DNA from 4 places in the Streptomyces graminofaciens genome. Region 3 is predicted to be linked to each of the others. Evidence: riboswitches for the same ligand, from Rfam matches in the RefSeq annotation. Region 3 holds a riboswitch; each other region holds the start of a gene.
The links. A riboswitch is a leader RNA that binds a small molecule or an ion and turns the genes downstream of it on or off. The one in region 3 is predicted to bind cyclic di-AMP.
Positions count from the first base shown of each region.

Region 1: linked by a shared signal. The riboswitch ahead of SGFS_RS12845 (M23 family metallopeptidase) and the one ahead of SGFS_RS34715 (transglycosylase SLT domain-containing protein) in region 3 are both predicted to bind cyclic di-AMP.
Region 2: linked by a shared signal. The riboswitch ahead of SGFS_RS35795 (C40 family peptidase) and the one ahead of SGFS_RS34715 (transglycosylase SLT domain-containing protein) in region 3 are both predicted to bind cyclic di-AMP.
Region 4: linked by a shared signal. The riboswitch ahead of SGFS_RS24665 (LysM peptidoglycan-binding domain-containing protein) and the one ahead of SGFS_RS34715 (transglycosylase SLT domain-containing protein) in region 3 are both predicted to bind cyclic di-AMP.

Region 1 is NZ_AP018448.1:2,971,919-2,975,333, forward strand. It holds partial or broken gene SGFS_RS12840 (exo-rhamnogalacturonan lyase family protein) at 1-1,167, opposite strand, end outside; gene SGFS_RS12845 (M23 family metallopeptidase) at 1,396-2,388, opposite strand; cyclic di-AMP (ydaO/yuaA leader) riboswitch at 2,393-2,552, opposite strand; gene SGFS_RS12850 (alpha-galactosidase) at 2,855-3,415, opposite strand, start outside.
Region 2 is NZ_AP018448.1:8,135,657-8,139,071, reverse strand. It holds gene SGFS_RS35800 (ATP-dependent DNA helicase) at 1-2,013, opposite strand, end outside; cyclic di-AMP (ydaO/yuaA leader) riboswitch at 2,285-2,458, shown strand; gene SGFS_RS35795 (C40 family peptidase) at 2,468-3,415, shown strand, end outside.
Region 3 is NZ_AP018448.1:7,906,757-7,910,171, reverse strand. It holds gene SGFS_RS34720 (polyprenyl synthetase family protein) at 1-933, opposite strand, end outside; cyclic di-AMP (ydaO/yuaA leader) riboswitch at 1,463-1,679, shown strand; gene SGFS_RS34715 (transglycosylase SLT domain-containing protein) at 1,682-2,488, shown strand; gene SGFS_RS34710 (HAD family hydrolase) at 2,535-3,341, opposite strand.
Region 4 is NZ_AP018448.1:5,773,875-5,777,289, reverse strand. It holds gene SGFS_RS24675 (cytochrome P450 family protein) at 1-164, shown strand, start outside; gene SGFS_RS24670 (LysM peptidoglycan-binding domain-containing protein) at 354-1,385, shown strand; cyclic di-AMP (ydaO/yuaA leader) riboswitch at 1,563-1,733, shown strand; gene SGFS_RS24665 (LysM peptidoglycan-binding domain-containing protein) at 1,738-2,439, shown strand; gene eno (phosphopyruvate hydratase) at 2,790-3,415, shown strand, end outside.

The DNA of each region.
Region 1 (3,415 bases), 4.9 Mb from region 3:
CGCTCGCGCCGCCGACGTATCCGAAGCCGCCCGCGCGCTGTCCGGCGGCGGCCGGGATCCAGCCGTAGCCGGACCGCGTGCGCTTGCGGATGGCGTAGCCGTCGGCGGTCGGCTGGGTGAGCGTGAAGTCGCCCCACTTCGGGATGTAGGCGAGGCGGCCGGAGACCCGGCTGTCCCAGGTGGAGGTGTCGGGCAGCTTCTCGCCCGCGATCTGGGCCTTGCGCACGGCCTCGCCCGGGTCGCGGCGCAGCCCGGTGATCCCCTGCACCGCTTCGGCGAAGAGACCGCCGCCGGAGTCGGCGAGCCGGACATGGCGGTCGTACGCCTCGTCGCGGAGCGGCACGGTGAAGCGGACGCCGAGCCCGCGCAGGAAGTCGCCCTTGTCGGAGCCGGGTTTCTGCTCGCCGTCCCAGACGAAGGTGTGCACGAGCTTGAAGGACTCGGCGCCGGCGTGGAAGGCGAAGCGCAGGGTGAACGGCAGCCAGTCGCGACGCCCGTGCCGGTGGCGGCCCTCGACCCGGACGACGGCCCGGACCGGCCCGTCCTGCTCGACGGTCACCTTCTCGACCCGCCCGTCGAACTCCTCGACTTCGGCGCCGCCCTCGTATCTCCCCTGCCGCAGGGCGACCAGTCGGCCGTCGCGGGCGATCTCGGTGGAGCCACGGCTGACGCTGCGCACGACCGTGCGGGAGTTCCGGCCGCCGAAGACGACCGTGATGACGCCGGTCGAGACCTCGACATGGCCGCCGGTGCGGGTGACGGTCACCTTTCGCGCGGGGGCGGCCGGTGTCCGGCGGACAGGCGATACGTTTCCGCCTTCGGCGCGTCGGGGGCGATCGCGTGCGCCGTCCACTTCACCGATCCGTCGGGCCACTGGGCGGTGACCCAGCTCTGCACGGGGACGTCGTCACCGGCGGCCGTGGTGAGCCGGAAGCCCTGGCCGGCCTGGTGGGTACCGCGGGCCCACGGCACGCCCCAGGTGGTGCCGGCGTGCGCGCCCGGCGCCGAACCCTCCAGCCAGTGAAGTTCGGTGTCACCGGCCGAAGCGGCGCCCGAAGCTCCGTCCGGGGCGGCGGCGGCACTGCGGGACAGTGCCCAGGAGAACTGGGTGGCGGCGGCCGCGACCGCGGCACCCTTGATGACAGTGCGTCGGTCGACGCCGGACACACCGGACACAGAGGACCTCCGAAGGCATAGAAAGCGCTTGCGGAGATCACTGTGTCCTCACGGTCGCACGACTGTCGATACTTCGGTCAGCCATGCCACAAGACCGCAACACGATGATCATGATTCGCCCGGGCCGGGCCGCGACCCCACCGATCCGGGCGTGCCGAAGGCCGGACCCCGGGGATCGGGGGTCCGGCCTTCTGATCCTCTCGGCAGGGAGCGGGTGCGTCAGACGCTGACGCCCTTCTGCCGCAGATACGCCAGCGGGTCGATGTCCGAGCCGTAGTCCGGCGTCGTCCGGATCTCGAAGTGCAGATGCGGTCCGGTGACGTTGCCGGTGGCGCCGGAGAGGCCGATCTGCTGGCCCGCGCTCACCGACTGGCCGGCGGAGACGCCGATCGAGGACAGGTGGGCGTACTGGGCGTAGTAACCGTCGGCGAGCTTGATGACGATCTGGTTGCCGTACGCGCCGCCCCAGCCGGCGGAGACGACGGTACCCGCGCCGACGGCCTTGAGGGCGGTGCCGGTGGGGGCCACGAAGTCGACACCGGTGTGGTAGCCGCTGGACCACATGCTGCCCGCCGTCTTGTAGGCGGTGCCGATGGTGGCGCCCTCGATGGGCAGGGTGAAGCCGGAGTTGCTGGACTCCGAGGTCTGCGTGGTGGAGGTCGACTCCTCCGCGGCGGACTCGGCGGGCTTCGAGGACTCGGAGGTCTTCGACGACTCGGCGGGCTTGGAGGACTGCGACGACTGACGCTGCGTCGAGGACTGGGGCGCGCTGCTCGACGCGGCCTTGCCGCCGAGGGTGAGCTTGAGGCCCGGGTGGATGAGCGACGGGTCGGAACCTATCGCCTGGCGGTTGTCCGCGTAGATCCGCTTCCAGCCGCCGTCGACGTCCTGCTCCTCGGCGATCTTCGCGAGATAGTCGCCGATCTTGACCGAGTAGGTCTTCGTCTTCGACTTCTTGGTGCCGGTCTTCTCCGCCCGAGCGGCCTTTTCGGCCTGCTCCAGCCGTGCGCTCTGCTCGGCGGCGGCCTTCGCCGCGGCGATCGAGACCGTCTTCTCGGAAACGCCGGAAACGGCGGCCGTCGGCGTCGCCGCGTGGGCGCCGGCGGCACCCATCAGCGGGAGGGCGAGCGCGGCACCACCCGTTCCGGCGGCGGCGATCGAGCGGGTGAATCGCTGGGACTTCGGACGGCGGTGCTTACCCTTCGCGGGCATGACGAATTCCTCTCCGGCGCCTGCGAGGTGAGCTGTCGGGTGCGGACTGGAGATGCCCGGCCGTGCTCGCGCACGGCTTTACCCCTAGCCTGTTCCGGAGACCGGAACAGGCGGGACTACCTGTGGGTCCCCCGCTCCTGCCGTGGATCGGGTCGGTATACGGCTCCGGTCGGCGGCAGGATTGGGCGTCCGTCCGGATTGAGGCCGAACGTAAGCGACTTGCGGCTCAAGAGACAACTATTGGGATTACCTGTGCGTCTTCCTATCTGATCCTTATGCGAATTATCGATCACGCTCCGTAAATGAGCGTTCTCGCGCTTTTCGCAACCCCCCTGGAAACACGCATGAATTACGTGGACATGACGGCAACGGACCGTCACGAATATGACGCTGCTCACGCACCTACGGCCCAGTAGGCTTTATTCCAGGGCTTGCTGGAATTAAAGCTTCATTTCGGACACAACGCTCAAGTGCGACGCAGTCGGACAACCTTCGCATCAAAGTCACCGCGGAGCCCTGTCCGCAGTCCGTGATGCAACAGCACCGCCCCTCGGTACGTTTCGCCCGTTTCGCGACACTCATACGTCCTGTCCGGGTCGAGGCCGCGCAGCCGGACCGGGGCGAGCGGCTCGCCGTAGTGCTGGGCCTGGAGCCAGGCGAGGACGACCACCTCGTCGCCGTACACGTACTGCACGGCGCTCAGTCCGCCGGCCGGCGGCCGCAGCCGGTAGAGGTCGCCGCGCTGCACGACCGGCCGGATCTCGCGGTAGAGCTCGACCCAGCTCCGCGCCTCGGCCAGCTCCTCCTCCGTCCACTCGGTGAGGTCGCCGCCCACGCCGAGCACGCCCGCCATGGCACTGACGAAGCGGAAGCGCAGCGAGCTGACCCGCCCGTTGAGCTGGTTGTTCGGACTGTCGGTGACCCAGGCGGCCATGACCCGGGCCGGATGGATCTGGCTGAAGCCGTGCTGGATGGCGAGCCGGTCGAGCGGGTCGGTGTTGTCGGAGGTCCACACCTGGTCCGTGCG
Region 2 (3,415 bases), 230 kb from region 3:
CGAGCCGTCCTGCTCCTCGTCCGGGATCTGGTCGGAGTCGGCCACCAGGGCCACGCGCTCCAGGAAGGCGGGGAGCCCACCGGACACCGCGACCGCAACCGCGCCCGCATCCGCATCCGCACCGGCATCCGCACCGGCATCCGCGCCTTCGCCCTCGGCCGCGCCCTCGCCGCCCCCGGCAGCCGCAGCCTCGGCCGCAGCCGCCTCCTGCTCGAACTCCAGTGCCACGGCGGCGAGTTCCTGGAGGTTCTCGATGCGGGTCTCGTCCTGCGGGTCGGTCGATGCCTGCAACTCGGCCAGATAGCCGGTGCGTTCGAGGACCGCCTCCAGGATCGTCGCCGGACCGGCGCCCGACTCGACGATCGTGCGCAGCTCCTCCATCAGCGTGTTGAACCGTTTGACGGCGTTCGTCGACCGGGCCGCCATGCCGTACGCCTCGTCGACGCGCTTCAGCGCCTGCGGGAAGCTGATCTTCTCGCGCTGGGAGAGCGCGTCGATCATCGCCTCGGCGCGGTCGCCGATGCCGCGCTTGGGCACGTTCAGAATGCGGCGCAGCGGGACCGAGTCCTCCGGGTTGGCGAGGACCCGCAGGTAGGCGAGGACGTCCCGGACCTCCTTGCGCTCGTAGAAGCGGACACCGCCGACGACCTTGTAGGGCAGGCCGACGCGGATGAAGACCTCTTCGAAGACGCGGGACTGGGCGTTCGTGCGGTAGAAGACGGCGACGTCGCCCGCCTTCGCGTCACCCGCGTCCGTCAGTCGGTCTATCTCGTCGGCGACGAACTGTGCCTCGTCGTGCTCGGTGTCGGCGACATAGCCGGTGATCTGCGCGCCCGCGCCCGCGTTGGTCCACAGGTTCTTGGGGCGCCGGGACTCGTTGCGCTCGATGACCGCGTTGGCCGCGCTCAGAATGGTCTGGGTGGAGCGGTAGTTCTGCTCCAGCAGGATCGTCGTCGCGTCCGGGTAGTCCTCCTCGAACTGGAGGATGTTGCGGATGGTCGCGCCGCGGAAGGCGTAGATCGACTGGTCGGCGTCACCCACGACGCAGAGCTCGGCGGGGGGTACGTCCCACTCGTTGGGCGGTACGTCGACCGGGTGCTCGGAGGTGCCGACCAGCTCTCTGACCAGGGCGTACTGCGCGTGGTTGGTGTCCTGGTACTCGTCGACGAGGACATGGCGGAAGCGGCGGCGGTAGTGCTCGGCGACGTCCGGGAAGGCGCGCAGCAGATTGACCGTCGTCATGATCAGGTCGTCGAAGTCGAGGGCGTTCGCCTCGCGCAGACGCGACTGGTACATGGCGTAGGCCTGGGCGAGGGTCTTCTCGAAGCCGTCGGAGGCCTGGGCCGCGAAGTCCTCCTCGTCGATCAGCTCGTTCTTCAGGTTCGAGATCTTGGCGCTGAAGGACTTGGGCGGGAAGCGCTTGGGGTCGAGGTCCAGGTCGCGGCAGACCAGCGCCATCAGCCGCTTGCTGTCGGCGGCGTCGTAGATCGAGAAGGACGACGTGAAGCCGAGCTTCTTGCTCTCGCGCCGCAGGATGCGGACGCACGCGCTGTGGAAGGTCATGACCCACATCGCGTTCGCGCGCGGCCCGACGAGCTGCTCGACACGCTCCTTCATCTCGCCCGCGGCCTTGTTGGTGAAGGTGATCGCGAGGATCTGGCCCGGGTGGACATGCCGCTCGCCCAGCAGGTGCGCGATGCGGTGGGTGAGCACACGGGTCTTGCCGGACCCGGCGCCGGCCACGATGAGCAGAGGGGAACCGGCATGGACCACGGCCGCACGCTGGTTCTCGTTGAGTCCGTCGAGGAGGGCCGCCGGGTCGATGACCGGGCGTGAGGCGCCGTCGCGGTAGTAGGCGTCCCGGTCCGGGGGCGCGTCGAACTTCCCGCCGAACAGATCGTCCGGAATCGGCTCCGGTACGTGATCGTCCTCGGGCGGTGGCGGAGGTTCCTCGGTGTGGGCCCGTGGGGCCTGGAGGTCCGCCAGGAAGCTGTCGTCAAAGAGGCTGCTCATCGCTCTCCGAGTCTAGGCGCCTCCACTGACAGCCATGGGCCGCCCCGGAAAGTCCGCCCCGGCGATCTCCGGAGCTCCCATATGGACGGTGACCACCGGATGCGATCGTTCAAGGACGAATAGTGACTGTTGATCTCACTCATCGCGATCACCGTACTAAGGTCACAAAAACGTATCGGGCCTATCGGACATCAACCTTCACAGGGGCCACAGGAGTTGGCTAGCGTTTTGGGTTGGGTCGTACGACACAACCGGCGAACGTCGCCGGGCCGTTCGGCCTCCGCCGAGTCCGGTGCGTCCCCTGGGGCAGCCGGAGCCGGGGACCCAAACCGACCTTGGGGTGAATCGGCCCGCGTCGCCGCACGCGGCAGGGCCGTAGGGCAAACCTTCCGAAGCTTGCGCCCGAACCCGACAGCTAACTCGGTAGGCGGACAACGGAAGGAGTCGCCGACCCATGGCGCACCGAAAGCCTCGTCCGGCGCGCCCGGGCATACGCACCCCCGCCCTCGCCACCGCCGCCCTCACCTCCGTGGCCCTGCTCTCCCAGACGGCCAACGCGGCCCCCTCGGCCGACGACAAACCGAGCCTCGAAGAGGTCGAGAAGAAGGTCGACGACCTCTACCGCGGGGCGGAGACGGCCACCGAGAAGTACAACTCGGTGAAGGAGCAGACCTCCCAGCAGAAGAAGAAGGTCGACACGCTTCTCGACGACGTCGCCAAGCGCGCGGAGAAGCTGAACGAGGCGCGCGAGGAACTGGGCGAGTTCGCGGCCGCCCAGTACCGCACGGGCGCGGCCTCGCCCGACGCGGCACTGCTCCTGCTGGCGGAGAACCCCGAGGAGTACTTCGCCCAGAACCAGCTGATGGACCGGCTGACGGACCGCCAGCAGACGGCCGTCGACGACTACGTCACGCAGCAGGCCGACGCGGCGAAGCAGCGGCAGGAGGCGACCGAGGGCCTCGAACAGCTCACCGATTCGCAGAACGCGCTGAAGACCAGCAAGGCGAAGGTCCAGAAGAAGCTCGCCCAGGCCCGCGAACTGCTGTCCGAACTCACGGCCGAGGAGAAGGCCCGGCTCGCCGCGATCGAGAAGCGGGAGCAGGAGGAGGCCGACCGCAGGGCGGAGGAGCTGGCGCAGCAGCAGGCGGCGGCCGCACAGGAAGCTCAGCAGGCACAGGAGACCCCACAGGCTCCACAGGCTCCACAGGCTCCACAGGCTCCACAGCCACAGGAGACCCAGCAGTCCCAGGAGACCACACAGCCACAGGGATCTCAGCAGACCCAGCCCCAGGAGGACACCTCGACCGCGGTCGAGGACTCCACATACGCCTCGAAAGCCGCGAGGGCCCTCACCTTCGCCCGCTCACAGATCGGCAAGCCGTACGTCTGGGGCGCCACCGGC
Region 3 (3,415 bases):
CACCCCCCGCGCCTCCTCGGCATACCGAACGGTGTCCCGCCGAGCCTGCTCCAGCGCAGGATGCACCCGCAGCCGGGCCAACGCCTCCGCGTGCCGCGCGTCATCGCTCAGATCGGAGTCCAGCAGCTCGCAGAGCGCGACGTCCTCCGCCACCCCCAACCGCTCCGCCCGCTCCCGCAGCCGCAGCACCGGCATGGTCGGCACACCCTCGCGCAGATCCGTCCCCGGCGTCTTCCCGGACTCGTGGGAGTCGGACGCGATGTCGAGCACATCGTCCGCGAGCTGGAAGGCGACCCCGAGCCGCTCGCCGTACTGCGTGAGCACGTCGACCACGGTCTCGTCCGCGCCGGCCGTCATCGCGCCGAGCCGCCCGGCCACGGCCACCAGCGACCCGGTCTTGCCGCCGAGCACATCGAGGTAGTGGTCGATCGGGTCGCGCCCGTCGCGCGGTCCGGCGGTCTCCAGGATCTGCCCGGTGACGAGCCGCTCGAAGGCCTCGGCCTGGATGCGGACGGCGTCGGGCCCGAGGTCGGCGAGGACGTGCGAGGCCCGGGCGAACAGGAAGTCCCCGGTCAGCACGGCCAGCGAGTTGCCCCAGCGCGCGTTCGCACTCGGCACGCCCCGGCGCACGTCGGCCTCGTCCATCACGTCGTCGTGGTACAGCGTGGCGAGATGCGTCAGCTCGACCACCACCGCCGAGGGGACGACACCCGGCGCGTACGGGTCACCGAACTGCGCGGCGAGCATCACCAGCTGCGGCCGGAACCGCTTGCCGCCCGCGCGCAGCAGATGCTGGGCGGCCTCCTGGATGAAGGGGACCTCGCTCTTGGTGGCCTCGAGCAGACCCTCCTCGACGGCCGCCAGTCCGGCCTGGACATCGGCTTCGAGAGCCTGGTCCCGCGCGCTCAGCCCAAACGGCTCGACGACGGTCACGAGGGTTCTCCTGTCTGCTGACGTCTGCTGACGGTCACACGGTCGGTCTAGGTCGGTCTCACGGTCGATGACATGGTTTGTCGATCTGTCGCTGCCATCACTCGAGTCAGCGTATCCGGTCACCTTTCGATCACCGCTAGCGCCCACGGGTTCGACCCGGGCGGTATCGGATCACGCCCCCTCGCGACCCCGATGCTCACGATCGGCCGATATGCCCGAATATCTACCGACTCGAACATCTCATCCCTACTATCCGAATTCTTGCTCTACATTTCACTTCGCCCGAATAGTTCCGTGAGTTGAGTCACGCGAACCCAATTCCCCACCCCGACCTTCCCACCTCTCCCGCCCTTTGCGGAAGGCAAGTTGAGCACCATTCCCCCACCCCGACCAGCCCGCCATTTCCACCAAGACCAAGGTCAAATAGCCCTTAAGCGAATTTCGGGGCTTGTTCCCGTCATGTGCTCTCGCATACGTTCACTTCGCCATCCGGACGGAACGCCGAATCCTGCCGCCGCCCGGACTCCCCACTGACCACTCATCCACGCACGGCAGGAGCGGGGGACCCAGGTAAGTCCGCCGGCCCGACTTCCCCACCGGACCGGCTCGGGGTGAAGCCGCGCGCAGTTCGCACAGCCCGGTTCCGTGCATGCACGGCCGGTCCGGTGCGCTCTGCGACCTACGCGGCCGGGCTATCTCCTGCCCGAACCCGACAGCTCACCTCGCAGGCGTCGGAGAGGAACGCACCATGCCCGGACGAGGCAAACACCGCCGCCCCAGAACCAACCCGCTCACCCGTGGCGTGGTCGCCGCCGGCACGGGAGGGGTGGCACTCGCCCTCCCGCTCACCGCCGCGACGACCGCGAGCGCCGCCCAGCCGACCCAGGCGACCGCCGCCTCCATCCAGTCGGCCGCACGGTCCGCCGTCCAGTCGGCGCCGACGGCCATACAGGTCATGCCGCGCACGTACACCGTGGTCCGCGGCGACACCCTGTCCTCCATCGCCCACCGGTACGACACGAGGGGCGGCTGGCGACAGCTCTACCAGGACAACCGCAAGGCCATCGGGAGCAACCCGCGGCTGATCCGCCCGGGCCTGAAGCTGTCGCTGAAGACGGCGAAGGCGAAGGCGACGAAGACGACGACGGCGACGACGGCGACGACGACCAGGAGCGCCACCACCTCCGCGTCGACCGGGGCGGTCAAGGCGACCCCCGCGTCCGTCACGACGTACCCGAACAACCTGGACGGCTGGATCCGCGAGTCGCTGGACATCATGGCGCGGAACGGGATCCCCGGGTCCTACGACGGGATCTACCGCAACGTCATGCGGGAGTCGTCGGGCAACCCGCAGGCCATCAACAACTGGGACTCCAACGCCGCCGCGGGCACCCCGTCGAAGGGGCTCCTGCAGGTCATCGACCCGACCTTCGCCGCGTACCACGTGGCGGGCACGGCGGACGACCCCTTCGACCCCGTCGCGAACATCACGGCGGCGTGCAACTACGCCGCCGCGCGCTACGGCTCGATCGACAACGTGTTCGGGGCGTACTAGGGCCCGCCGGGCACTGCCCGTTCCCTGTTCCCCTGGGTCGGCGGACTCAGGGGAACAGGCGTTCCAGCACCACCGCGATCCCGTCCTCCTCGTTCGAGAGGGTCACCTCGTCGGCGACGGTCTTGAGCTCGGGGTGGGCGTTGGCCATGGCGACTCCGTGGGCGGCCCAGTCGAACATGGGGATGTCGTTGGGCATGTCCCCGAAGGCGATGGTCACCTCCGGGGTCAGCCCGAGGTGCTCGGCGGCGAGCGCGAGGCCGGTGGCCTTGGTGATGCCGCACGGCTGGAGCTCGACCGTGCCGGGCCCCGACATGGTGACCGTCGCCAGCGAACCGACCGCCATGCGTGCCGCCGACGCCAACTCGTCGTCGGACAGATAGGGATGGCGCAGCAGCACCTTGCTGATGGGCTCGCACCACAGGTCGTCCCGGCGCGGCACGCGGACGGCGGGCAGCGTGGGGTGCGGCATGAGGTAGCCCGGCTCGATCAGGGTCAGGCCGTCGACCCCGTCCTGGTCGACGGCGGCGTACACCTGTCCGACCTCCGCCTCGATCTTGCCGAGCGCGGTCTCGGCCAGCTCCCGGTCGAGGGTGACGGACCAGAGCAGCCGGTCCGCGCCGACGTCGTACAACTGCGCGCCCTGTCCGCACACCGCGAGCCCCCTGCTGCCGAGGTCCTCCAGCAGCGGTCGCACTCTCGGCGCCGGCCGCCCCGTCACCACGAGGTGCTGAGCACCGGCCCCCGTGGCCCGCGCCAGCGCGGCGAGGGACCGGTCGGAGAGCGTGTCGTCACTGCGCAGGAGCGTTCCGTCCAGGTCGGTGGCGATGAGCGAATATGCGGTGGGAGCGGCCATGATCAGAGAATACGGATGCGGCGCCCCATCGGTTCGACGCGTACCGGACGACGTCCGGTATCCCGACCCTCACA
Region 4 (3,415 bases), 2.1 Mb from region 3:
CACCCCTCGCCCGGCTGGAGGGCCAGACCGCACTGGCGACTCTCCTCACCCGTCTTCCCGATCTGCAACTCGCGGTGGATTCAGCCGATCTGCGGTGGCGCGGCGGGCTCATTATGCGTGGATTGCGCACCCTGCCCGTGGAGTTCACGCCCCTTCACAAGTGACTCGGCGCCCCACCCGAAGCACTCTCCGTGGGCGGGTAAACGTGACATTCCCTCAACTCTGTGATCTTCACGTGATCTGCGCTGCATTGACTTGTGACAAGTGATCGACTGCCGATACGTTCACACGTCAGTGCGAAGGGTTTACACAGCCCACGCACCGGTCACTGCTGTCACGCGAAAGGCAACCGCATGCTCTCCGGGAACGGTCGACACCGTCGCCCCCGTCAGGCTCCGGCCCTCCTCGTCGCGGCCGGCGTGGCCGGCTCGGCCATCGCCATCCCCCTCCTTGGCGCCACCGGCGCGAGCGCGGCCAGCGGAACGACCTGGGACCAGGTGGCGGAGTGCGAGAGTGGCGGCTCCTGGAGCGCCGACACCGGCAACGGGTACTACGGCGGCCTCCAGATCTCCCAGAAGAACTGGGAGAAGTACGGCGGCCTCGACTACGCGATGAGCCCCGACCAGGCGAGCCGTTCGCAGCAGATAGCCGTGGCCGAGAAGGTCCTCGCCGACCAGGGTGTCGGCGTCTGGTCCACCTGCGGACTCCTGCACGGCCTCGGCGACGACTCGACCCCGGACAAGGTGGATACGGGCGTCGCGGACGAATCGTCGGGTTCGAGCAATTCAGGTGATTCGAGCGATTCGAGCAGCTCGGATGGTTCCGGCGATTCATCCGATAATTCCGATTCGTCCAGTTCCTCCGACTCCTCCTCCGGCTCCTCCTCCGGCTCCTCCTCGGGCGACACCGAAGGCTCGACCGAGTCCCACACCGACTCGACCGACTCCGGCAAGGCTGATTCGCAGGGAGCCGGAAGCTCGTCCACAGAGGACACCGAGGGCGGAAACCAGACCGACAAGTCGGATAACTCAACCCAGAACGGCAACTCTTCGGTCGACGCGGACAGCGAATCCAGCACCGGCCGCCATCGCGGTGGCAGCGCCGACGAGAGCGCCGCGGACGCCCGTACCGACTCGGAGTCCCCCGACGGTTCCTCCGGTCGGCATGCCTCCCGTGGTGGCGACGCGGCCCGCGAAGCCGTCGACGGCTCGTACGTCGTCCGCGTCGGGGACAACCTGACGGCCATCGCCGACTCTCTTGGCCTCGACGGCGGATGGCGGGTGCTCTACGCCGAGAACGAGTCCACCGTCGGAACTGATCCGGACCTTATCCTCCCCGGTCAGACCCTCGAAGTAGGTGCCGAAACGGGCGAAAAGCAACGGTAGTTGGCGTCATGGTTCGCCCGTTAATGCCCGTTTTGATCTCAGTGGGACATGAATCACAGAAGTCCTGATCGTCTTTGAATTTCCCCCAATCGCATGTCTACGGTCGTGACCGCTCGCCACAGCGGGCCCCTGCGGTCGAAACGCCGAATCCTGCCACCGGCCGTACGGGAACAGTCGTCGCGTCAAGCGCCGTAGGCAGGAGCGGGGGACCCAAGGTAAGCGCCGGGCCCAGCACTTGAGGCTGGACTCGGCTTGGGGTGAAGCCGTGTCTCTTTCGGGAGGCGCGGCCGGGCAACTCAACCGGCCCGAACCCGACAGCTCACCTCGCAGGCGTCGGTGAGGGGATCACTCCATGCTGTTTTCCGGCCAGGGCAAGCACCGCCGCCCGTCCAAGACCGCTCGCGCCATCGCCGCCGTCGGTGTCACCGGCGCCGCCGCCATCGCCGCCCCGCTCATGGTGGCCGGCAGCGCCTCGGCCGCCACCACGTCCGAGTGGGACGCCGTCGCCCAGTGCGAGTCCGGCGGCAACTGGTCCATCAACACCGGCAACGGCTACTACGGCGGCCTGCAGTTCTCCGCCTCCACCTGGGCCGCGTACGGCGGCACGCAGTACGCCTCCAGCGCCGACCAGGCCAGCAAGGCCCAGCAGATCGAGATAGCCGAGAAGGTCCTCGCGGGCCAGGGCAAGGGCGCCTGGCCGGTCTGCGGCACGGGTCTGTCCGGCGCCGCGTACGACGGTGCCGCCGCCGACAGCGGCAGCTCGGACTCCGGTTCCTCCAGCTCCTCGCAGGAGAGCACGCAGGAGAGCACGCAGAACACCACCGAGGAGACCCGCGCCTCGCGCTCCTCCGACCGTGCCACCGTCGAGACCCCGACCGGCAAGAAGGTCAAGAAGGGCGACGGCGAGTACAAGGTCGTCAAGGGCGACACCCTCAGCGGGATCGCCGCGAAGAAGAACGTCAAGGGTGGCTGGCACAAGCTCTACGAGCTGAACAAGGACATCATCGACGACGCCGACTTCATCTACCCCGGCCAGCAGCTCCACCTGAGCTGATCCCGGCCGCTCGGAAGCTGGGAAAAAGAGAGCCGCTCCTCAGCTGAACCACGGTGCCTCCACAGCCGTGTCCCCCATTGTGAAGGCACCGTGAGGGTCGTCCCCCCGTCCCCACGGGCTCCCCGCCTCGGTGCGCATTCCCCCGTACGCACCGGGGCGGGGCTCTTTCTTTTTCTCTTTCGCCCCATTTCTTGTTCACCCCCTCTTTGTTCCGGACGGGAACAATGGGTACCGTCTGTCTGTCCACGGGACGGTCGGTCGGCTGCCGACGGCCCCGGGGCGGTTAGGCTCTAGTCGCATGGCCCACGCGGCCGCGCACTATCGCGTCACATCCCAAGAAGGAGATGCTCGTGCCGTCCATCGACGTCGTCGTAGCCCGGGAAATCCTGGACTCCCGAGGCAACCCCACGGTCGAGGTCGAGGTCGGCCTCGACGACGGCAGCACCGGTCGTGCCGCCGTCCCGTCCGGCGCCTCCACCGGTGCCTTCGAGGCCGTCGAGCTGCGTGACGGCGACCCCGACCGCTACCTCGGCAAGGGCGTCGAGAAGGCCGTCCTCGCCGTGATCGAGCAGATCGGCCCGGAGCTCGTCGGCTACGACGCCACCGAGCAGCGCCTGATCGACCAGGCGATGTTCGACCTGGACGCCACCGACAACAAGGGCTCCCTCGGCGCCAACGCCATTCTCGGCGTCTCCCTCGCCGTCGCCCACGCCGCCTCCGAGGCGTCCGACCTGCCGCTCTTCCGCTACCTGGGCGGCCCGAACGCGCACCTGCTGCCCGTTCCGATGATGAACATCCTGAACGGCGGCTCGCACGCCGACTCCAACGTGGACATCCAGGAGTTCATGATCGCCCCCATCGGCGCGGAGTCCTTCTCCGAGGCCCTGCGCTGGGGCGCCGAGGTCTACCACACCCTCAAGAAGGTGCTGAAGACCAAGGGCCTGTCCACCGGCCTCGGCGACGAGGGCGGCTTCGC